Regions from separate parts of the Micromonospora sp. ATA51 genome, predicted to be linked through region 2. Evidence: predicted binding sites of a transcription regulator. Region 2 holds the regulator's gene; the other holds the start of a gene.
The links. Region 2 encodes HrcA, which represses chaperone genes, less so after heat shock. Its sites were predicted from a motif close to GGTTNGCACNCTCNNNNNGAGNGTGCNAACC; they were not measured.

Region 1: a site for HrcA is predicted at 4,497-4,527, ahead of groL (chaperonin GroEL). Genes of this name have one in related genera too.

What each region holds. Positions count from the first base shown of each region.
Region 1 covers NZ_JAEVHJ010000375.1:82-5,520, reverse strand. The annotation lists partial or broken gene JNW87_RS41015 (S8 family serine peptidase) at 1-1,280, shown strand, start outside; partial or broken gene JNW87_RS33445 (GNAT family N-acetyltransferase) at 1,341-2,274, shown strand; gene JNW87_RS33440 (hypothetical protein) at 2,368-2,610, shown strand; gene groL (chaperonin GroEL) at 2,675-4,297, opposite strand; partial or broken gene JNW87_RS33430 (hypothetical protein) at 4,575-5,439, opposite strand, start outside.
Region 2 covers NZ_JAEVHJ010000098.1:1,137-19,341, forward strand. The annotation lists partial or broken gene holA (DNA polymerase III subunit delta) at 1-810, shown strand, start outside; gene JNW87_RS17035 (hypothetical protein) at 807-1,286, shown strand; gene rpsT (30S ribosomal protein S20) at 1,428-1,694, opposite strand; partial or broken gene JNW87_RS17045 (phosphotransferase) at 1,807-2,816, opposite strand; gene JNW87_RS17050 (DUF4240 domain-containing protein) at 2,894-3,430, shown strand; gene lepA (translation elongation factor 4) at 3,548-5,425, shown strand; gene JNW87_RS17060 (GlsB/YeaQ/YmgE family stress response membrane protein) at 5,743-6,030, shown strand; gene JNW87_RS17065 (GlsB/YeaQ/YmgE family stress response membrane protein) at 6,245-6,529, shown strand; gene JNW87_RS17070 (sugar ABC transporter substrate-binding protein) at 6,759-8,051, shown strand; gene JNW87_RS17075 (carbohydrate ABC transporter permease) at 8,137-9,003, shown strand; gene JNW87_RS17080 (carbohydrate ABC transporter permease) at 9,000-9,863, shown strand; partial or broken gene JNW87_RS17085 (MOSC domain-containing protein) at 9,874-10,517, shown strand; gene JNW87_RS17090 (hypothetical protein) at 10,537-11,400, opposite strand; partial or broken gene JNW87_RS17095 (enoyl-CoA hydratase-related protein) at 11,508-12,301, opposite strand; partial or broken gene hemW (radical SAM family heme chaperone HemW) at 12,321-13,543, shown strand; gene JNW87_RS17105 (DUF4870 domain-containing protein) at 13,586-14,206, opposite strand; gene JNW87_RS17110 (hypothetical protein) at 14,205-14,354, shown strand; gene hrcA (heat-inducible transcriptional repressor HrcA) at 14,438-15,460, shown strand; partial or broken gene dnaJ (molecular chaperone DnaJ) at 15,534-16,680, shown strand; gene JNW87_RS17125 (16S rRNA (uracil(1498)-N(3))-methyltransferase) at 16,682-17,416, shown strand; gene JNW87_RS41520 (SDR family NAD(P)-dependent oxidoreductase) at 17,817-18,205, opposite strand, start outside.

The DNA.
Region 1 (5,439 bases), on a different contig from region 2:
GGTGCTCCGCGAGCAGGCCGACCTCGACGGCATCCCGACCGGGGCGCCCGGTCGGGCCGGCCGGGACGCCCGGGCCGCCGAGGTCTACCGGCGGTTGGTGGCCACGGCCGACCGGACCCAGGCGGGGCTGCGCCGGGAGCTGACCCGGCTGCGCCTGCACCCGACGCCGTACTACCTGGTCAACGCCATGGAGACGGACGGCGGGCCGGAGGTGCGGGCCTGGCTCTCCGGTCGGCCCGAGGTGGCCCGGGTGCTGGTCAGCCAGCGGCTGCGCCCGCTGCCGGCGGCGGCCCGGCCCGCTCGTGGCAGGGTGCCCGCGCCGGCCGGGCGGCCTGGAACGTCGCGCTGATCGGCGCCGACCGGGTCTGGTCCGAGCTGGGCGTGACCGGCTCGGGCGTGGTGGTCGGCGCCTCCGACTCCGGGGTGGACGGTCGGCACCCGGCGCTGGCCGCCGGCTTCCGCGGCGGCGACGACTCCTGGTACGACCCGTGGGCGCACACCCGCACCCCGAACGACCAGGGCGGGCACGGCACCCACACGGCGGGTAGCGCGGTCGGCCGGGGCGGGATCGGCGTCGCCCCCGGCGCCCGCTGGGTGGGCTGCGTCAACCTGGACCGCAACCTGGGCAGCCCGGCGCGTTACCTGGACTGCCTGCAGTTCATGCTGGCGCCCTTCCCGTTCGGCGGGGACCCGTTCACCGACGGGCGGCCGGACCGGGCGCCGGACGTGCTGACCAATTCGTGGGGCTGCCCGCCGATCGAGGGCTGCGACCCCGGGGCGCTCCGGCCGGCCACCGCCGCGCTGGCGGCGGCGGGCATCCTGGTGGTCGCGGCGGCCGGCAACACCGGCCCGTACTGCGGTTCGGTGGCCGACCCGCCGGCCCCGTACCCGGACGTGCTGACCGTGGGCGCGGTGGACCGGGCGCGCAGCTCACCCGCTTCTCGGGCCGGGGGCCGGCGGCCGGCGGGGCGGCCAAACCGGACCTGGTCGCGCCCGGCGCGGACGTGCTGTCCGCATTCCCGGGTGGGGGTTACGCCACCCTGTCCGGCACCTCGATGGCGACCCCGCAGGTGGCGGGGGTGGTGGCGTTGATGTGGTCGGCGAACCCGGCGCTGGTCGGCGACCTGGCGCGGACCCGGCGGATCCTGCGGGAGACCGCCACCCCGGCCGGGGTCCGCCCGGACGACCCGACCGGGCGCCGCTGCGGCGGCGACGCTGACCTGGTCGGCGCCGGCCTGGTCGACGCGTACGCCGCCGTCCGGGCCGCCCGCGCCGGGTGAGCGGAACCGGGCCGATTCGACGGTGCCGCCGGGCCGCCGGATGACCTAGGGTCGGCGACCATGGACGCGGAGATCATCGAGCTGGACCTTGACCGTCTGCCCGCCGTCGTCGACCTCTGCCGGCAGGCGCTCGACCTGCCCGAGGACGCCGCCGAGCGCCGGCGATCCTGGACACCCTGACCACCCGAGCGGCGGCCGACCGCCCGGTGCTGCTGATCGGCGCGGTGCGCGGGGCCGAGCTGGTGGGGGTGCTGGTCGGGTCGGTCGCGCAGCGGGACCCGCGGCTCGGGCACGTCGACCTGGTGGCGGTGGCGCCGCGGGAGCGCCGCCGGGGTGTCGGGCGGGCCCTGCTGGCCGAGGCGGAACGGCGGCTCGCCGGGCTGGGCGCGGTCGAGCTGCTGCTGGCCGGGAATCCGCCGTACTACGCCTGGCCGGGCGTCGACGTGCGCTACACCCCGGCGGTCTGCGCCGCGCTGCGGCTCGGCTACCGGCAGGACCGTACGGCGTGGAACATGACCGCGGACCTGTCGGAGGGCTCGCCGGCGCTGCGCTCCACGGAGGCGGCCGAACGCCGGCTGGCCGGTCAGGGCGTCACGATACGCCGGGCCGAGCCGGCGGACCTGGCCGCGCTGGCCGCCTTCGCCCGCGCACCTTCGGCGGGACGTGGGACGGCGAGCTGGCCGGCTCGGTGGGGCGGCCGGACGCCGGGGCGCACCTGGCGGAGCGGGACGGCGAGATCCTGGGCTTCGCGGCGTACGGCTCCGCGCGACCGAGCTGGTTCGGCCCGATGGGGACGGCCCCGGCTGCGGAGGGCTCCGGCATCGGCGGGGTGCTGCTGCGCCGCTGCCTGCGGGATCAGGCGGTGGCGGGAATCGGCGCGGCGCAGATCGGTTGGGTGGGCCCGGTGCCGTTCTATTCGGGCAGCGCGGGCGCGCGGATCGAGCGGGTCTTCTTCCTGTACCGGAAGGCGATCGACGGGCACCCGGTCGGGTAATTAAAAGGGCGAAAGGGATATAGACGCCAATAATGCCATTCGCCCGTGCCGGTCATCGACCGCCCCCTACGGTTGCCCGTAGAGGAGGCAGCCATGACCACGGATGACGAACGGATCGAGGACCAGCCCGCGAGCTGGCCACCGGTCGGTGAACTCCCCGGGCAACTGCCGTTCGACCGGCTCGACTACGGCGACGCCGAGCAGCTGGCGGAGCTGGCCGGCGCCGACGCGCCGGCGGCCGAGGAGACCCGGCAACCGGTCGACGAGCCGGTCCGGATCCGGCCGCCGTACAACCGGACGCACAAACGACGCAACCAGCGGCCGCTGCCGACGTGACGGACGGAAAGGGGACGGACCGCTGACGCGGCCCGCCCCCTTTCGGCGTTCGGTGGAACTGGACTCAGAAGTCCATCTCCCCGCCACCCGGACCAGCCGGGGCGGCCGGGGTCTTCTCCGGCTTGTCCGCCACGACGGCCTCGGTGGTGAGGAAGAGCGCCGCGATCGACGCGGCGTTCTGCAGCGCCGAGCGGGTCACCTTGGCCGGGTCGATGATGCCCGCGGCCAGCAGGTCGACGTACTCGCCGTTGGCGGCGTTCAGGCCCCAGCCCGCCTCGATGTTGCGGACGTGCTCGACGACCACGCCACCCTCGAGGCCGGCGTTGACGGCGATCTGCCGCAGCGGGGCGTCCAGCGCGATCTTGACGATCTGCGCGCCGGTCGCCTCGTCGCCGGTCAGGTCCAGCTTGTCGAAGGCGGTCTTGCCGGCCTGCACCAGCGCGACGCCACCACCCGGGACGATGCCCTCCTCGACGGCGGCCTTCGCGTTGCGGACGGCGTCCTCGATGCGGTGCTTGCGCTCCTTGAGCTCGACCTCGGTGGCCGCGCCGACCTTGATCACCGCAACACCGCCGGCCAGCTTGGCCAGGCGCTCCTGCAGCTTCTCCCGGTCGTAGTCGGAGTCGCTCTTCTCGATCTCGGCGCGGATCTGGTTGACCCGACCCTGGATCTGCTCGGCGTCACCCGCGCCGTCGACGATGGTGGTCTCGTCCTTGGTCACCACGACCTTGCGGGCGCGGCCCAGCATGTCGAGGCTGACGGCGTCCAGCTTGAGGCCGACCTCCTCGCTGATGACCTGGCCACCGGTGAGGATGGCGATGTCGGCCAGCATGGCCTTGCGGCGGTCACCGAAGCCCGGCGCCTTGACGGCGACCGACTTGAAGGTGCCGCGGACCTTGTTGACGACCAGGGTCGCCAGGGCCTCGCCCTCGATGTCCTCGGCGATGATCAGCAGCGGCTTGCCGCCCTGCATGACCTTCTCCAGGATCGGGAGCAGGTCCTTCACCGACGAGATCTTGCTGTTGACGATCAGGAGGTACGGGTCGTCGAAGACGGCCTCCATACGCTCCGGGTCGGTCATGAAGTACGCGGAGATGTAGCCCTTGTCGAAGCGCATACCCTCGGTGAGCTCGAGCTCCAGGCCGAAGGTGTTGCTCTCCTCGACGGTGATGACGCCTTCCTTGCCGACCTTGTCCATCGCCTCGGCGATGATCTCACCGACGGTGCTGTCACCGGCGGAGATGGAGGCGGTGGAGGCGATCTGCTCCTTGGTCTCGACGTCCTTGGCGAGCTTGGACAGCTCCTCCGAGACGCTGGCCACGGCGGCCTCGATGCCCCGCTTCAGGGCCATCGGGTTCGCACCGGCGGCCACGTTGCGCAGGCCCTCGCGAACCAGGGCCTGAGCCAGGACGGTCGCCGTCGTCGTGCCGTCACCGGCCACGTCGTCGGTCTTCTTGGCGACCTCCTTGACCAGCTCGGCGCCGATCTTCTCGTACGGGTCCTCGAGCTCGATCTCCTTGGCGATGCTCACACCATCGTTGGTGATGGTGGGGGCACCCCACTTCTTCTCGAGCACGACGTTGCGGCCCTTGGGGCCGAGCGTCACCTTCACGGCGTCGGCGAGCTGGTTCATGCCCCGCTCGAGGCCGCGGCGCGCCTCTTCGTCGAACGCGATCATCTTGGCCATACGGCGTTGTCCTCCTGGACACTCACGGGCCACCCGAGTGTGTGCCCCGGATGGGCCGCCTGGTGTACGCACCTAGGGGACGTCGCCACCTGGCGACGACGACGTCTCCTCGGTCGGGCCGGACAGCCCGCGACGACCGGCCATGTGCCGCTCCGGCGCCATCGAGACGCCGGCGCAGCCGTGGCCCTACCGCCCCGACCATTGGCACTCACGGTATGCGAGTGCCAATGACCTGTTTAGCACTCTCCCTTGCCGAGTGCAAGCACGATGGGCTCGCTCAGCCGAGTTCCGCCGCGAGTCGGGCGGAGTTCACCGGGCCCTCATGGGCCCGCTGCTCGGCGTACGTCACGACGAGACCGATCAGGTAGGCCAGCCAGGCCGGCAGGTAGAGCAGCACGGTGACCACCGAGCCCACGACGGTGCCGGCGGTGATCTCGAAGGCGCCGGCCGGCCCGCCGGCCAGGCTGATGATCATCTGCACCGGTACGGCCACCATCGAGCTGATCGTCGCCAGCAGCCCGACCAGGAGCACCCGGCCGAGCACCTGCCCCAACCGGGCGTGGAAGATCTTGAAGGACCGGGCGATCGGGTTGACCCGCTCGAAGAGCAGCACCGGGCCGGCCAGGCTGAGCGCGCACATCAGATAGATCCCGGGCAGGTAGCAGAAGATCGTGCCGACCAGCACCATCGCGAACACGAGCAGCATCCAGCCCCAGAGCGCCGGCGCCCGCCGCAGGCCGTAGCGCAGCGCGCCGCCCACCGTCACCGGCTCGCCGGCCGCCTGCCGGGTGACCGCCCAGGTGCCGGCCGCCCAGCCGACGCACTGGACGGCCAGCGCGAAGACCCCGACCACGAGCGCCACTCCGAAGAAGACGAGCAGCTCGCGGAAGTAGTCGGCGGGGAACGGGGCGGGCGGCTCACCCGGCGCGGTGACCGTGAGGGTGGGGTGCGGGTAGAACGGCAGCGCGAACAGCGTGATCGCGATGCCCGGCAACCCCTGAGTGATCAGCATGATCGGCAGCAGGACGCGCCAGCTCCGGCGCAGCGCGCCGGCGCCGCGCTGGAACCAGCCGGCGACGCCGGCCCCCGGCGGCGTGACCAGCGGATCCTGGGGGTCGTACCCGGCAGCGGGCAGCCATGGC
Region 2 (18,205 bases):
GAGATGCTCAGCCCGTCGCTCTTCGGCGGCCGGCGGGTGCTCGTGCTGCACGCCGGGCAGGACGCCCGGAAGGACCTGGTCACCGCGCTGCTGGCGTACGCGAAGAACCCCGACCCGGAGGTTCAGCTCGTCGTGCTGCACCTCGGCGGCGCGAAGGGGAAGGCCTTCGCCGACGGGCTGCGCGCGGCCGGTGCGACCGTGGTGCCGGCGGCCAAGCTCAAGGGGCACCGGGAGCGGGTCGCCTTCGTCCGGGACGAGATCCGCCGGGGCGGCGGCCGGTGCACCGACGACGCGGCCGAGGCGCTCATCGCCGCCGTCGGCACCGACATGCGGGAACTGGCTGCCGCCTGCTCGCAGCTCATCGCCGACACCGACGGCCGGATCGGGGCCGACACGGTCGCCCGCTACTACCGCGGCCGGGTCGAGGTGACCGGCTTCACCGTCGCCGACGCGACCATGGTCGGTGACGTGCCTGCCGCGCTGGAGGCGCTGCGCTGGGCGCTGCACGTCGGCGTCGACCCGGTGCCGATCGCCGACGCGCTCGCCGACGGGGTCCGCACGGTGGCCCGGGTGGCCTCCGCCGGGCGGGGCAGCCCGTACCAGCTGGCCAGCAGCCTCGGCATGCCGGCCTGGAAGATCGAGCGGGCGCAGCGGCAGGGACGGGGCTGGACACCCGAGGGCCTGGTGCAGGCGATGCGCGCCGCCGCCGAGTGCAACGCGGCCGTCAAGGGCGGCGCCGACGACCGGGCGTACGCGCTGGAGCGGGCCGTCTTCTCCGTCGCCGCCGCCCGGCAGGGCGGCGCCCGGTGACCCGATCCCCCCGGACGGGCTGGGCGACGGTCCCCACCGACCAGGAGCGGTACCGACCGCTGTACGCCCGGGTCCTCGGGCTGCGGTTCGTCAACCCCGGCGGGGTGCTGTGCTTCCTCTTCTTCGAGGGCTCGATCGCGCTCGCCGTGCTGCTCGCCCTCGCCGAACTGGTCAGCTGGTGGGCGGTGCTGGTGCTGCCGGTCGCCGTGGCGGCGATGGTGAAGCTCAACGACATGGTCGCCGAGGTGGTGGTCCGCACCGCGGCGCTCGTGCCGGAGCAGGAACGGGACCGGTTCCGCCGGCAGATGGAGCCGGTGGTCGGCCGGGCCCGCGTGCCGTCCGCCCCGCGCGCGCTGCCCGGGGTGGTCCTCGCCTCCGACCCGACGCTGCGGGCCGCCCGCCCCGGCGACCAGGTCGCCCGGTACGACGAGGGCGGCACCTGGACCGACCCGGTCCGGCACGACCCGATGCGCTGAGCCGACCGCACCCGGGCGCCGGGGCCCGACGAGGGCGTGCCGGCCGAGAGCCGGACGGTGGCAGCGGGCGCGATCCCAGACGCAGACAGCCGGAAGCCCCGGGTCAGTGCCCGGGGCTTCCGGCAGATCTACCGGCGCTTGTCAGGCCGAGAACGAGGCGATGCGCTTCGCGATCGCCGACTTCCGGTTCGCCGCCTGGTTGGCGTGGATGACGCCCTTGCTGGCAGCCTGGTCCAGCTTGCGGGCGGCGTCACGCATGAGGACGGTGGCCTTCTCGGCGTCACCGGCCTCCGCAGCCTCGTTGAACTTGCGGATGGCGGTCTTCAGCGACGACTTGACCGACTTGTTACGCAGCCGGCGCTTCTCGTTCTGCCGGTTGCGCTTGATCTGGGACTTGATGTTCGCCACGCGACAGCCTCGTCTTGATAGCTCGGTTTGGTCTGCTTCACGCGCGACGAGCATGCGTCATCGCTGCGCGAAGAGCCAGGTTACCAGGTCGGCCGGGACGAGCCAAAACGACTCAGCCCCAGCTCCGCCGGGCGGCCAGCCAGCTGAGCGCCTGGTCGCCGCTCCACCGCTGGTGGGCTCGGATGTGCGGCGACGCGGAGGACGGGCCGGCGGCCGCGTTGGTGAGGAGGTACCCGGACAGTGCGGCCAGGGTCACGTCGAGCGCGTCCGGCGGCGCGCCGGCCGCCGCCGGGTGGGTGGCGAACGCCTCGTCCGCGGCGAGGCCGCTGGCGTACGCGGTGATCAACAGGCCGGCCAGGTCGAACCAGGCCGGCCCGTGACAGAGCCAGTTCCAGTCGCAGATCCAGGCCCGACCGGCGGTGTCGATCAGCACGTTGTCCACCCGCAGGTCGCAGTGGATCAACCCGGTTGGCGAACGGCCCGACCCGGCGGGGGAGGCGTCCGCGTACGCCGGGAGGCGGGACTCCAGCGCGGCCAGCTCGGGCAGCCGCGGCCGGGCCCAGGGCGGCAGCTCCGGCGCCGGCTCCCGGCCGGCGGCAACCTCGCCCCAGCAGAGGATGTCGTCGCGGGCCAGGTCGGCGAGGCGGGGCAGCCCGAGCCTGACCAGCTCCGCCGGTGGTTCGGCGAGGGCGGCCGCGACCTCGGCGTACGCGGCGAGGGTGGCGGTCAGCTCGGCCGGGTCCCAGGGCAGCCGGGGCGGGGCGCCGTCGACGGCGTCGAGGCAGACCGCGTACCAGCCGGCCTCGGTGAGCGCCCACCGTGGCCGGGGGACCGGCAGGCCGGCGGGGAGCCGGGCGAGGACGGCGGCCTCGTGGGCGTACCAGTCGACCAGGTGCCGCTGCGTGGTCAGCGAGGCCGCCTTCAGGAAGGCCCGCGCGCCGTCGGCGGTCTCCAGCACGGCGGCGAAGCCCCGGGTGAATCCGGCGCCGGCCACCGTACCGCGACCGGCGGGCCGCCGAGCCGCCCCGCGACCGCGTCCCGCAGGCCGGCCGGCAGCGCCGCCCAGGCGGGGCGCACGGCGGTGGCGTCGTACGGCACCGGGGGCAGCGAGATCGCGGGCACCCGCCCATGCTGCCCGACGGTGCCCGCCCGGTCGTGCCGGCGGTCGGGTGTCGGTCGGCTCTGCCAGACTGCCAGCCATGCGGACCGACGACTTCTGGCAGCTGATCGACCGGGCCCGGGAGGGCGGCGGGGGAGAGCCCGACGCCATCGCCGCCCGGGCGGTCGCCCTGCTGGCCGAGCGGGACCCGGACGACATCGTCGAGTACGCCCACCACCAGCGGCGGGTGCTCGCGGCGTCCTACCGGGTGGACCTGTGGGGCGCGGCCTATCTGATCAACGGGGGCGCCTCCGGCGACGGCTTCGAGTACTTCCGTGGCTGGCTGATGACCCAGGGCCGGGCGGTGTTCGCCCGGGCGGTCGCCGCCCCCGACTCCCTCGCCGAGCTGCCCCGCGTGCGGGCCGCCGCGCTCAGCGGCGAGGAGTTCGAGTGCGAGGACATGCTCGCGGTGCCCTGGGAGGCGTACCGGAAGGCCACCGCGGCCGACCTGCCGGCGGACCGCGACCCGGTGCCGGTGCCCGATCTGAACGACTTCTGGGACTTCGACGACGACGAGGAGGCGCGTCGCCGGCTGCCCCGGCTCGCCGCCCTCTTCGTCGAGCCGCCGGCGGAGTGACCGATCGGGCCTTCGACGGCAGCCAGGAGTGATCGGACCGCGTCCGGAGCGACGTGGGAGATAGAGGGGGCCGGCGCGTGCCGGCCCCCTCACGTCAGCCGACCAGAACGGACCGCTGTGCCACCGAAGCTCGATCCCGGCGCGAATGCTCCTGGTGCCACCGACCCCGGTCGCATCCGGAACTTCGGCATCATCGCCCACATCGATCACGGGAAGTCGACCCTGGCCGACCGGATGTTGCAGCTCACCGGCGTGGTCGACCCCCGGCAGATGCGTGCCCAGTACCTGGACCGGATGGACATCGAGCGCGAGCGCGGCATCACGATCAAGAGCCAGGCCGTCCGGATGCCGTGGACCATCCGCGAGGGTGAGCGGGCCGGTGAGCACGCGGTGCTCAACATGATCGACACGCCGGGGCACGTCGACTTCACGTACGAGGTGTCCCGGTCGCTGGCCGCCTGCGAGGGAGCCGTGTTGCTGGTCGACGCCGCACAGGGCATCGAGGCGCAGACCCTGGCCAACCTCTACCTGGCGCTCGAGAACGACCTGCGCATCATCCCGGTGCTCAACAAGATCGACCTGCCGGCCGCCCAGCCCGAGAAGTACGCCGAGGAGCTCGCCCACCTGATCGGTGGCGACCCGGCGGACTGCATCAGGGTCTCCGGCAAGACCGGCGAGGGCGTGCCGTACCTGCTGGACGAGATCGTCCGGCAGTTCCAGCCCCCGGTCGGCGACGCCGACGCCCCGGCCCGGGCGATGATCTTCGACTCGGTGTACGACGTCTACCGGGGCGTGGTCACCTACGTCCGGGTGATTGACGGGCGGATCAGCGCGCGCGACCGGATCAAGATGATGTCCACCGCCGCGGTGCACGAGCTGCTGGAGATCGGCGTCATCTCGCCGGAGATGGTGAAGGCCGACGCACTCGGCGTCGGCGAGGTGGGTTACCTGATCACCGGAGTGAAGGACGTCCGCCAGTCCCGGGTGGGTGACACCGTCACCATCAATTCGCGGCCGGCGGCCCAGGCCCTCGGCGGCTACAAGGACCCGAAGCCGATGGTCTACTCGGGCCTCTACCCGATCGACGGGTCGGACTACCCGAACCTGCGCGAGGCGCTGGACAAGCTCAAGCTCAACGATGCCGCGCTCGACTACGAGCCGGAGACGTCGGGGGCGCTGGGCTTCGGCTTCCGCTGCGGCTTCCTCGGCCTGCTGCACCTGGAGATCATCCGGGAGCGGCTGGAGCGCGAGTACAACCTCGATCTGATCTCCACCGCGCCGAACGTGGTCTACCGGGCCATCACCGAGGACGGCCAGGAGATCGTGGTGACCAACCCGAGCGAGTACCCGACCGGCAAGATCGCCGAGGTGTACGAGCCCGTCGTCCGGGCCACCGTGCTCACCCCGAACGACTACGTCGGCGCCGTCATAGAGCTGTGCCAGGGTCGCCGGGGCAGCCTGCTCGGCATGGACTACCTCTCCGCGGACCGGGTGGAGCTGCGCTACACCCTGCCCCTCGCGGAGATCATCTTCGACTTCTTCGACCAGCTCAAGAGCCGCACCAAGGGCTACGCCTCGCTGGACTACGAGCCATCCGGCGAGCAGGCCTCCGAGCTGGTCAAGGTCGACATCCTGCTGCACGGCGAGCCGGTGGACGCGTTCAGCGCGATCGTGCACAAGGACAAGGCGTACAACTACGGCGTCACCATCGCGGCGAAGCTGCGCAACCTGATCCCCCGCCAGCAGTTCGAGGTGCCGATCCAGGCCGCCATCGGCAGCCGCGTGATCGCCCGGGAGACCATCCGGGCGATCCGCAAGGACGTGCTCGCCAAGTGCTACGGCGGTGACATCAGCCGGAAGCGCAAGCTGCTGGAGAAGCAGAAGGAAGGCAAGAAGCGGATGAAGATGGTCGGCCGGGTGGAGGTGCCGCAGGAGGCCTTCATCGCCGCGCTCTCCTCCGACTCCGGGGACGGCAAGGCCCCCGGCAAGAAGTAGCCCCGCTCGCGTCACCCCAGCACGGCCGGCGCCCCGCCGGAGCGACCCGCACCCGGGTCCTCCGCGCGGGGCGCCGCCGTTCGTGGTCGTACCGTCGATGAATTTCTCCCGTCCCGGACGCCGTCGTCGGGTCGGCCGGCACCCGCTCCCACCTGCGGGGTGTCGCCTGCTGCCCGAACCGACGCGCGGCCCGGACATCGACCTTGCACGACGTCCGGCAGATTGACTCGGTTTGGATTTCCGGTCGCTCGGGCACTTAGCGGTCACGACAGGAACCACACGACACCGTGTGAAACTTCTGAAGAAGGAGGGCGACCGTGGAGCTCACCGTGTGGGGCATCATCACCGCCATCGTTGTTGGTCTCATCGTCGGCGCTCTGGGCCGCCTGGTCGTTCCGGGTCGCCAGAACATGCCGATGTGGCTGCACATGCTGATCGGTATCGGCGCCGCGCTGCTCGGTACGGTCATCGCCCGGGCGCTGGGCATCGCCACCGAGACCGCCGGTATCGACTGGCTGGAACTGCTGGTCCAGGTCGTGGTGGCCGCCATCGCCGTGGCCCTGGTGGCCGGCGTGGGTCGTCGCCGCAGCGTCTCCCGCTACTGACCCAGCCTGAACTGCCGAAACGGCGCGACCGGCAGGTCGCGCCCGTTCCGCATTGTGTCCAGGTGCGGCCGCACCGCGAAATATTCCACGGATTCGACCCCCAGGATGCCTTCGTCACCCGAGTCGGTTTGGGTTTTCGGCCGGTCGGGCAATTGGCGGTGACGGCAGGAAACACACGACAGCGTGTGACTCGATTACTGAAGGAGGAGCGACCGTGGAGCTCACCGTCTGGGGCATCATCACCGCGCTCATCGTTGGTCTCATCGTCGGCGCTCTGGGCCGCCTGGTCGTACCGGGCCGTCAGAACATGCCGATGTGGCTGCACATGCTGATCGGCGTCGGCGCCGCGCTGCTCGGCACGATCGTCGCCCGCGCCTCGGGCTTCGCCGACACCGCCGGCATCGACTGGCGGGAGCTGCTGCTGCAGGTCCTGTTCGCCGCCATCGCCGTGGCCCTGGTGGCCGGCGTGGGTCGTCGCCGCAGCGTCTCCCGGTACTGACACACCCTGAATTGCTGAAGCGGCGCCGACCGGAAGGTCGGCGCCCGCGTCGTGCGTGCCGCCCCGGACGCCCGCGACCTGCCGTCCCGGCACGCTTGCCCCCGCCCCCGCCCCCTGCGATACGGTCGCCTCGCCCGGTCCGCACGACTACCCCCTGTCGTAAAGGATTTTTTCCTACTAAGGTGCGGCGCAGAAGGTTAGTGCCAGACGGCGCGAGGGAGATATGGGCGTGAACAGGTGGAAGCGGCTGGCGCCGGTCACCGCCATCGTGGCCTCGGCCGCGATGGTGCTCGCCGGCTGCGGTGGCTCGGGTGACGACGACAAGGCCGCGGACAACAGCAAGCTGACGGTCTGGATAATGGGCGAGGGCGGCGACGCCCAGACCAAGTTCCTCGACGGAGTCGAGGCCGAATTCAAGAAGAAGCACCCCGAGACGGACGTGGTCGTCCAGTACATCCCCTGGCTCGAGGCGCCGAAGAAGTTCCAGGCGGCGCTCGCCGGCGGCGAGGGGCCGGACGTCACCGAGCTCGGCAACACCGAGACCCAGGGCTGGGCGGCGCAGGAGGCCCTCGCCGACGTCACCGACAAGTTCAACGGCTGGTCCGAGGGCAAGGACATCCTTCCCGACCTGGTCAAGAACGCCCAGCTCGACGGCAAGCAGTACGGCGTGCCGTGGTACGCCGGCGTGCGGGCCATCTACTACCGCACCGACTGGTTCGCCGAGGCCGGCGTGCAGCCGCCGACGAGCTGGGACGAGCTGGTCGCCACCGCGAAGGCCGTCCAGGCGAAGAAGCCGGGCACCTACGGCATCGCCCTGCCGGGCAACTCCGAGCTGCCGTTCTACTCCTTCCTCTGGGCCGCCGGCGGCGAGATCGCCACCAAGCAGGGCGACACCTGGAAGTCCGGCTACAACACGCCGGAGGCGCAGAAGGCGGTCAAGTTCTGGACCGACCTGGTGACCGTGCACAAGGTCGCCCCGCCGGCCGCCGCCGGCTGGAACGAGGTCGACGCCCGTACCCAGTTCGCCACCGGCAAGGCGGCGATGGCCTTCGCCGGCAGCTGGCAGGGCGGCGCGATGAAGAAGGACAACCCGGAGATCGAGAAGGTGTGGGGCACGTTCCCCATCCCCGGCCCGGACGGCAAGCCGGCCCCGGCCTTCGCGGGCGGCTCCGACATCGCCCTCTGGAAGGACAGCAAGCGGCAGGCCCTGGCCTGGGACTACCTGACCGTCCTGCTGAGCAAGCAGAAGGACCAGGAGTTCGCCAGCAGCCTCAACTTCTTCCCGGTCTACCAGGATCTGGTCGGCGGCGGCAACTACGCCAACGACAAGGTGATGGCCGCGTTCGCCACCACCATGCAGAACACCAAGCTGACCCCGCTCACCCCGAAGTGGGTCGAGGTCAGCCGGACCAAGACGGTGACCCAGGCGATGAACAGCTCGGTCATCAAGGGTCAGAAGACGGTCGAGAAGGCCACCGCCGACGCGGCCACCGAGATGGAAGGCATCTTGAACAGCAAGTGAGCTTACTGACCAAGAGCGCCGGCGAGGCCGCCGCGTCGACCGCCTGCCGTACCTGCTGCTCCTGCCCTGCCTGCTGATCATCGGGGTGCTGCTGCTCTGGCCCCTCGGCCAGGTGGTGGGCATGTCCTTCTACAAGCTGGACAGCGTCCGGCAGCTGCGCGGGGACCGCGAGTGGCCGTGGGTGGGGTTCCACAACTACGCCCAGATCCTCGGCGACCCGTTCTTCCGTACGGTGCTGCGCAACACGGTGCTCTTCGCCGCGGCCAACGTGGTGCTGACGATGATCCTCGGCACCCTGGTCGGGCTGCTGCTCAACCGGCTCGGCAAGCGGATGGCCACCTTCGTCGCCAGCTGCGTGATGCTGGCCTGGGCCACCCCGGCGCTGACCGGCACCATCGTCTGGAAGTGGATCTTCGACGACACCAGTGGCCTGGTCACCTGGCTGTTCAACAAGCTTCCCGACGGGCTCTCCACCGCCCTCTTCGGGCGCAGCGACTGGACCGGCTACGGCTGGTTCAACGATCCGCTGCTGTTCTTCTCGATCCTGACCCTGGTGGTGGTCTGGCACTCGTTCCCGTTCATCGCGGTCAGCGTGCTGGCCGGGCTGAAGAGCGTGCCGAGCGAGCTGCAGGAGGCCGCCCGGGTGGACGGGGCCGGGCCGTGGCGGGTCTTCTGGTCGGTCACCTTCCCGACCCTGCGACCGGTCTTCGGCATCCTGGTGGTGCTCTCCACGATCTGGGACTTCAAGGTGTTCACCCAGCAGTTCGTGCTGGCCGGCGGCACCCAGGACCGGTCGACGTTCATGCTCTCCATCTACTCGTACGCGGAGGCGTTCTCACCGCCGCCCAAGTACGGCCTCGGGGCGGCGATCGCCGTCATCCTCACCCTGATCCTGCTCGTGGTGACCGGTGTCTACGTCCGGATGGTGCTCCGGCAGGAGGACGAGTCGTGAAGAAGTTCGCCCTCAACGGCGCCGGCCTGCTGGTCGCGCTCTTCGCGGCCTTCCCGGTCTACTGGATGATCGCCACCTCGCTGAAGCCGAACCGGGAGATCTTCTCGGCCACGCCGCGCCCGGTGCCGGCGGAGCCCACCCTGGAGCACTACCGGGAGATCCTCACCGGCAACCTGATCCCGGGCGTGACCTTCGCCGACTTCTTCCTCAACAGCGCCCTGGTCGCGCTGGCGACGGTGCTGCTCAGCGGCCTGGTCGCGCTGCTCGCGGCGACCGCGGTGGCCCGGTTCCGGTTCCGGCTGCGCACCACGTTCCTGATCCTGCTGCTGGTGGTCCAGATGATCCCGCTGGAAGCGCTGGTCATCCCGCTCTTCCTGATGATCCAGCGGCTCGGGCTCTACAACACGCTGCCCAGCCTGATCCTCACCTACCTCGGCTTCTCGCTGCCGTTCGCCGTGTGGATGCTGCGCGGCTTCGTGGCGGCGGTGCCCAAGGAACTGGAGGAGGCCGCGGCCATCGACGGCGCGAGCCGGGCCCAGACCTTCCGGCGGATCCTTTTCCCGCTGGTCGCCCCGGGGCTGGTCGCCACCAGCATCTTCTCCTTCATCACCGCGTGGAACGAGCTGATCTTCGCGCTGACCTTCATCAACGACCAGGACAGGTACACCCTGCCGGTGGCGATGACCTTCTTCTTCGGGCGGGACGACACCGCCTGGGGGTCGGTCATGGCCGCCTCGACGCTGTTCACCCTGCCGGTGATCGTCTTCTTCCTGCTGGTGCAGCGCCGGATGGTCTCCGGCCTGGTGGCCGCGCCGTCAAGGGCTGATCACCGGCTGTCCCGCCGATCCGCGCCCGACTAGGCTCACCGCCATGACGGGCAGGCTGGCGGCGGTGAACCTCGGCGTGGTCACCGAGGCGGAGTGGGCGGGCGACCCGAGCGGTCGCAGCGGCATCGACAAGCGGCCGGTCGACGGTCCGGTGCTGCTGCGGGTCGACGGGGTGGCCGGCGACTTCATCGGCGAGCGGGCCCACCACGGCGGGCCCGACCAGGCCGTCTACGCCTACGCCGAGGAGGACGCCGACTGGTGGGCGGCCGAGCTGGGCCGGGGCATCCGGCCCGGCGGCTTCGGCGAGAACCTGACCACGTACGCGGTGGACGTCACCGGGGCGGTCATCGGCGAGCAGTGGGCCATCGGCGACGCACTGCTCCAGGTCACCAAGCCCCGCACGCCGTGCACCACCTTCGCCGGCTTCTGGGGGATGCCCGACCTGATCAAGCGGTTCACCGCGCGGGCCGCGCCCGGGGCGTACCTGCGGGTGCTGCGGGAGGGTGAGGTCGGCGCCGGCGACCCGGTCGAGGTGGTGGCGCGCCCGGCGCACGGGGTGACGATCGGCGAGGTGTTCCGGGCGACGAGCCTGGAGCCGGCGCTGCTGCCCCGGCTGCTGGACGCCCCGGAGCTGCCCGAGCGATCCGGGAGAAGGCCCGCCGCCGGCTCTCCGGCAGCCGCCCCTGACCGTGGCCGGTTGGCCGGCCTACGTGTCGGCGAAGACCTCCGCCAGCACCTGGGTCGGGGTCGCCCGCCCGTCGGCCACCTTGGTCCAGGTCCCCTGCTCGGCGGTCCACTCCAGGCCGCCGAAGCGGACCCGCTTCACGCCGTGGTCGTCGGCGTGCGACACCAGCCAGTGGGCGTACCGCCAGCCGTTGCGGCTGTCCGTCGCCGACACCGCCAGGCCGGTCAGGTCGGTCGGGGAGGCCACGCCCGGCAACCCCCAGTCGAGGGTCAGCCCCTGGATCAGCGCGGCCGCGGCGGCCTGGCCGCGCATCGCCGGCGTCGGCCCGACCGTGCAGGCCACCGCGCCGGTCGCATGGCCGAGCAGCGCGCGGGTGAGGACCTGCGACTCGTCCGCCCACTTCTGGTACGCCTCGGGATAGGCCGACCGCTGCACCCGCTGGGCGGCCTCGGTGACCCGCAGCTCCTCCCAGCCCTTGACCTTCTTCAGCGCCGCGTAGAACCGGTCCGCCGCGTAGCGCGGGTCCTGGATCTGCTCGGCGGTGCCCCAGCCCTGGCTCGGGCGCTGCTGGAACAGGCCGAGCGAGTCCCGGTCGCCGTGGGCGAGGTTCTTCAGGTGCGACTCCTGGTACGCCGTCGCCAGCGCCACCACCACGGCCCGCTCGGGCATCCGGCGCTGTGCGCCGATTGCCGCGATGGTGGCCGCGTTGGCCATCTGGTCGGCGCCGAGCACGACCCGGCCGTCGGCCTGGACGGTGCAGGTGCGGCTGGCCGCCGGGAGGCGGAGCTGGGGCGCGACGTGCCGGGCCACGAACCAGATCCCGAGGAGGGCGACGACCGCCACCACCACACCGGCTGCCCCGATTGCCCGAGTTCGCACCCGCACCTCCTGTTCGACAGTCCGCCAAGCGTACGTCCCCCGGAGCGCCGCCCGGGTCGTCCGACCGGTTGCCTCCCGTTCCGTCACCACTCGGCCACCGCGAGCGTCCGTGGTCAGCCGGCGGCGTTCCCGGTCGGCACCCAGGCCGCGTCCCTTTTCTCGCGGAAGGCGAGAACGCCCTCCCGGCCCTCGTCGGAGAGGAAGTACCCGGTGGAGAGGGCGGCCAACTCGGCGATCTCGGCGCGCAGGTCGGTGGGGGCCGGCCGGCGCAGCAGCTCCTTGGCGCCCGCCAGGGCCCGCGGCGCGCCCCGGACCAGCGAGTCGCAGTAACGGGCCACCGCCGCGTCCAGCCCGGCCGCCGGCACGGCCGCGGTGACCAGACCGATCTCGGCGGCCCGGCGGCGTCGAAGGTGTCCCCCGTCAGGTACAGCTCGGCGGCGGCCCGGGGATTCAGCCGGGGCAGCACGGTGGCCGAGATGACCGCCGGGATCACCCCGATCCGCACCTCGGTGAAGGCGAAGGTCGCCTCCTCGGCGCAGACCGCCAGGTCGGCCGCCGCGATCAGGCCCAGCCCGCCGGCCCGCGCCGGCCCGGCCACCTTCGCCAGCACCGGCTTCGGGCACTCCCGCACCGCCACCAGCACGTCGCCGAGCATCCCGGCCGGCACCGTCCCGCTGGCGTACGCGGCGGCGGTCTCCTTCAGGTCCGCGCCGGAGCAGAAGACCGGGCCGGTGTGGTCCAGCACGATCGCCCGGACCGCGTCGTCGGCGACCGCCGCGGCCAGCCCGGCCAGCAGCCCGGTCATCAGCGGGGTGGAGAGCGCGTTGCGGTTGTGCGGGCTGTCCAGGGTGAGGGTGGTCACCCCACGGGCCGTGGCGACCCGCACGAGAGCGTCCGGAGAGGTCATGCCGGGCACACTAGTTGCCATGCCCGGCGCTCTTCCAGAAGGTGAATCCGTCCCGCGTGACGGGTCGCTGCCCGCCGCCGCCACCCGCGCGGTCGGCGCGCGCGGTTTCGGCGTGTACGTGCACGTCCCGTTCTGCGCCAGCCGCTGCGGCTACTGCGACTTCAACACGTACACGGCGGCCGAGCTGGGCGGCGGGGCCAGCCGCGAGTCGTACGCCGACACCGTGCTGGCCGAGCTGGCCCTCGCGGGCCGGGTGTTCGGTGACACGCCGCCGCGACGGGTCGACACCGTCTTCGTCGGCGGCGGCACGCCGACCCTGCTCCCCGCCGACGACCTGGCCCGCATTCTGGCGGGGATCGACCGCACCTGGGGGCTCGCCGCCGACGCCGAGGTGACCACCGAGGCCAACCCCGAGTCGGTCACGCCGGAGTCGCTGAAGACGCTGCGGGCCGCCGGCTACACCCGGATCTCGCTGGGCATGCAGTCCGCCGCGCCGGGCGTGCTGGCGATCCTGGACCGCAAGCACAGCGCCGGGCGGGCCACCACCGCCGCCCTCGAGGCGCGCGACGCCGGGTTCGACCACGTGAACCTGGACCTGATCTACGGCACGCCGGGGGAGCGCGCCGAGGACTTCGCCGCCTCGCTGGAGCAGGTCGTCGCGGCCGGGGTCGACCACGTCAGCGCGTACGCCCTGATCGTGGAGGACGGCACCCGGCTGGCCGCGCGGATGCGGCGCGGCGAGCTGCCGTACCCGAGCGACGACGTGGCGGCGGACCGCTACCTGGCCGCGGAGGCGCCCTCGACGCGGCCGGTTTCTCCTGGTACGAGGTGTCCAACTGGACCCGCTCGGCGGCGGCCCGGTGCCGGCACAACCTGCTCTACTGGACCGGCGCCGACTGGTGGGGCCTCGGACCGGGGGCGCACAGCCACGTCGGCGGGGTGCGCTGGTGGAACGTCAAGCACCCGACGACGTACGCCGAGCGGCTCGCCGCCGGGGGGTCGCCGGGCCTGGCCCGGGAGGTGCTCACGCCCGACGAGGCGCACATGGAGGACGTCATGCTGCGGCTGCGGCTCGCCTCCGGGCTGCCGCTGGACGTGCTGGACGACGCGGGGCGGGCCGGGGCGGAGCGGGCCCTGGCCGGCGGGCTGCTGGCCGCGCCGGAGTACGCGGCCGGCCGGGCGGTGCTCACGCTGCGCGGCCGGCTGCTGGCTGACGCGGTGGTCCGCGACCTGCTGCCCTGACCGCCGATCGCCCGGCCGACCCGCGGGCCGGCCGGCGGGGCGTCACTTGACCAGGCTGATGCTCATCGGATAGCGGTAGAGCTGGCCCTCGTTGGCCTTGACGCCGGCGAGGATGCCGAACAGGACGCCGATGATGACCGCCGCGCCGACCGCGAGGAACCCGATCACGATGCAGGCCAGGACCCAGCCGACCAGGCCGACGATCGACCAGAGCAGCTGGAAGTTGAGCGCCGCGACCGCGTGCTGACGCACCGTCGGCGACTGGTTTCCCCGGGCCAGCATGGCGACCAGCGGCGGGAGCCAGCCCAGCACGCCGCCGCTGACGAACATCGCCGCCGCGCCGCCGAAGTGCGCGACCAGCGCCCAGGTCTTGTCCTCGTTGTTGGCCCAGCCGCCGCTGGCGCCGTACGCGCCGCCGGTCGGATAGCCGCCGCCCGGCGGCGGATAGCCGCCCGGAGGTGGGTAGCCACCCGACGGCGGCTGGCCGCCGGAGGGCGGGGGATAGCCACCGGGCGGGGGATAGCCGCCCGCGCCCGGCGCCCCGGACAGTGGTGCGGTGGGTGGCTCGTCCGCCGACGAGCCGTACGGTGCCGACGGCGGGGTCGGGTCCGGCGGCTGAGCGCCGGCGTCCCCCGCTCCGGGAGGGCGAGGTGGTTCAGTCATGGACGTCACGGTAGGGGTTGCCCGCAAGGCGCACCAGAGCGAGATCGCCCGGGATGTCCGGCTGAACGGCTCTGGCGCCGTGCTGGGTGGCGGGCCGGACCCCCGTGGTCCGTCGCTGATCATCGCGTCAGGGGTGGCGCCGACGTAGACTGGCACTCGCTACAGTCGAGTGCCAGGTGCCCGGCCCGCCCCGGACCACCGGCGGGTCGAGGTGCTTCAGGAGGTGGGGAGATGGGTCTCGACGACCGCAAGCTCGCCGTGCTGCGCGCGATCGTCGAGGACTACGTCGCCACGCAGGAGCCGGTCGGCAGCAAGGCCCTCGTCGAGCGACACCAGCTGGGCGTCTCCCCGGCGACGGTGCGCAACGACATGGCGGTGCTGGAGGAGGAGGGCTACATCCGGCAGCCGCACACCAGCGCGGGCCGGGTGCCCACCGACCGCGGCTACCGGCTCTTCGTCGACCGGCTCTCCCGGGTCAAGCCGCTCAGCCCGGCCGAGCGCCGGGCCATCGAGCGCTTCCTGGTCGGCGCGGTCGACCTGGACGACGTGGTGCACCGCACGGTCCGGCTGCTGGCCCAGCTGACCCGCCAGGTCGCCGTGGTGCAGTACCCGAGCCTGGCCCGCTCCTCGGTGCGCCACCTGGAGCTGGTGCCGATCTCCACCACCCGGCTGATGCTGGTCATGATCGCCGATACCGGGCGGGTCGAGCAGCGGCTGGTCGAGCTGCCCGCGCCGATCGCCGCCGACGACGTCATCGACCTGCGCCGGCTGGTCAACGAGAAGCTGGTCGGCAGCCGGCTCTCGGAGACCCCGCCGCTGGTCCAGGCGCTGGTCGAGGAGTCGGCCCCGCACCTGCGGGGTGCCATGACCACGCTCTCCACCGTGCTGCTGGAGACGCTGGTGGAGCGGCACGAGGAGCGGATCGCGCTGGCCGGGACGGCCAACCTCACCCGCGGTGGACTGCTCGACTTCCAGGGCTCGCTGCGCCCCATCCTTGAGGCGCTCGAGGAGGAGGTCGTGCTGCTCAAGCTGATCGGCGAGGCCGAGCCCAGCACCACCCGGGTGCTGATCGGCGACGAGAACGAGATCGACAACCTGCGCGCCGCCTCGGTGGTGAGCACCGGGTACGGACCGGGGGCGACCATCGTCGGTGGCCTCGGGGTGCTCGGGCCCACCCGGATGGACTACCCCGGCACCATCGCCACGGTGCGGGCCGTGGCACGCTACGTGGGCGAGCTGCTGGCCCAGAACTGACCAGTAAGGGCCGACGGCCGGCTCCGGCCGCCGACCGGCGCAACGCGAGACGAACATGAGGACACGGAACGCAGTGGCCAGGGACTACTACGGCATTCTCGGCGTGAGCCGGGAGGCCTCCGACGACGAGATCAAGCGCGCCTACCGCAAGCTGGCGCGGCAGTTCCACCCGGACGTCAATCCGGACCCGGAGGCACAGGAGAAGTTCAAGGACATCAACGCCGCGTACGAGGTCCTCTCGGACGACCGGAAACGGCAGATCGTCGACCTGGGCGGCGACCCGCTCGCGCCGGGCGGCGGGGGCGCCGGCGGTCCGGGTGGTCCCGGCGGGGCCGGCCCGTTCGTCGGCTTCCAGGACATCATGGACGCCTTCTTCGGCGGCGCCGCGGGCGGCGCCCGGGGGGCCGCGCCCGCGGACCCGGCCGGGCGCGGACGCGATCCTGCGGCTGGAGCTGGACCTGCACGAGACCGCGTTCGGCGTCGAGGCGCCGATCACCGTCGACACCGCCGTGCTCTGCACCACCTGCTCCGGCGCCGGCACCGCGGCCGGCACCCACCTGGCCACCTGCGAGGCGTGCGGCGGCCGGGGCGAGGTGCAGTCGGTGCAGCGGACCTTCCTTGGCCAGGTGGTCTCCGCCCGGCCGTGCACCGTCTGCCAGGGCTACGGCACCACCATCCCGCACCCCTGCCCGACCTGCGCCGGCGACGGCCGGGTGCGGACCCGCCGCTCGCTGACCGTCAAGATCCCGGCCGGGGTCGAGGACGGCATGCGGATCCGGCTGGCCCAGCAGGGCGAGGTCGGCCCGGGCGGCGGCACCGCCGGCGACCTGTACGTGGAGATCCGCGAGCGGCCGCACGACGTCTACTCCCGCAAGGGCGACGACCTGCACTGCCGGGTCACCGTGCCGATGACCGCCGCCGCGCTCGGCACCCGGCTGACCATCAAGACGCTGGACAGCGAGGAGACGGTCGACGTCAAGGCGGGCACCCAGCCGGGCAGCACGCTGCGGCTGCGCGCCCGGGGCGTGCCGCACCTGCGCGGCACCGGCCGCGGCGACCTCTACGTCCACCTGGACGTGCGGACGCCGACCAAGCTCGACGCCGACCAGGAGCGGATGCTGCGCGACTTCGCCAAGACCCGGGGCGAGGAGGTTGCCGAGCTGACCAAGCAGGGCGGCTTCTTCTCCCGGATGCGCGACGCCTTCAACGGGCACGCCTGACGTGTCCGCCCCGCTGTTCCTGGTGGAGGCGCTGCCCACCGGTGACGCACTGACGCTGGACGGCCCCGAGGGGCACCACGCCGCGAACGTACAGCGGCTGCGGGTCGGCGAGGAACTGCTGCTGGCCGACGGTCGGGGTGGCACGGCCGCCGCGGTGGTCACCGCCGTCGGCAGGGGCACCCTCGACCTCCAGGTCACCTCCCGGGGGTACACCGACGCGTCCGTCCCGCGTGTCGTGGTGGTACAGGGCATCGCCAAGGGCGACCGGGGTGAGCTGGCCGTGCAGGCGATGACCGAGGTCGGGGTCGACGAGATCGTGCCCTGGGCGGCGTCCCGCTCGGTGGCCCAGTGGCGCGGCGACCGGGGCGTACGGGCCCGGGAGAAGTGGGCGGCGACCGCCCGGGAGGCGGCCAAGCAGGCCCGCCGGGCCTGGCTGCCGGTGGTGGCCGGGTCCCCGGACGAGTCCACCCAGACGGTCGTCCGGCGGATCGCCGGGGCGGCCGGCGCGTTCGTGCTGCACGAGGAGGCCGAGGAGCGGCTGACCACCGCCGACCTGCCCGCCACGGGCGAGATCGTGCTGGTGGTCGGCCCGGAGGGCGGCATCGCCCCGGCCGAGCTGTCGGCCTTCCGCGAGGCCGGCGCCCGCCCGGTCCGGCTCGGGCCGTCGGTGCTGCGCACCTCCACGGCCGGCGTGGCGGCCCTCGCCGTCCTCGCCACCCGCCTCGCGCGCTGGTGACCCGCGCGTCCGCAGCCGGCTTGCCGTCCGCGTGATGAGCTTCGCCGTCTCCGCCCTTCCCGCCGTCTCCGCCGGTCGCTGGCTGAAGATCCACACGATGTTCCGGAAACTACGGTGTGTCCGGCGCACGTGATGCCGCCGTCTCCCGCAACTCGCGTGAGTCGCCCCGCCCGCCAGAGGAGTTCCAGCACGCCCTTTGCTCTGCTGCAGCCCACGCAACACTCACGGCCCGGGAGTGTTGCGTGGGCTGCAGCAGAGCAAAGCGTGCGTAGGGAATGTCCGCGCCCGCATCGAGCGCTCGCATCGAGCACCGGGCATCGAGCACCGGGCCTTGAGTGCAAAGCCCTGAGTGCCGCGCCTCAAGTGCCGGGCGTCGAGTGCCGGGCCGCGAGCGGCGGGGTCAGGTGCGCAGGTAGGAGGCGCCGTTGAGGTCGACGATGGTGCCGGAGGCCCACTCCGCCTCGGGACTGGCCAGCCAGTGGACGGCGGCGGCGATCTCCTCGGGGCGGGCGACCCGGTTGAACGGGCTCTGGGCGCGGATGGCGGCACCGTTCTCGCCGGTGAGGTGTTCGGTGGTCATGTCCGTCTCGACGAAGCCGGGGGCCACGGTCGCCACCGCGATGCCGTACGGGGCGAGGGCCAGGGCCAGCGACTGACCGAGCGCGTTCAGCCCCGCCTTGCTCGCCCCGTACGCGGGCTGCTGCGGCTCGCCCCGGAACGCGCCGCGGGAGGAGACGTTGACGATCCGCCCGCCCCGCTCCCGCATGTGCTGGGCGGCGCACCAGGTCA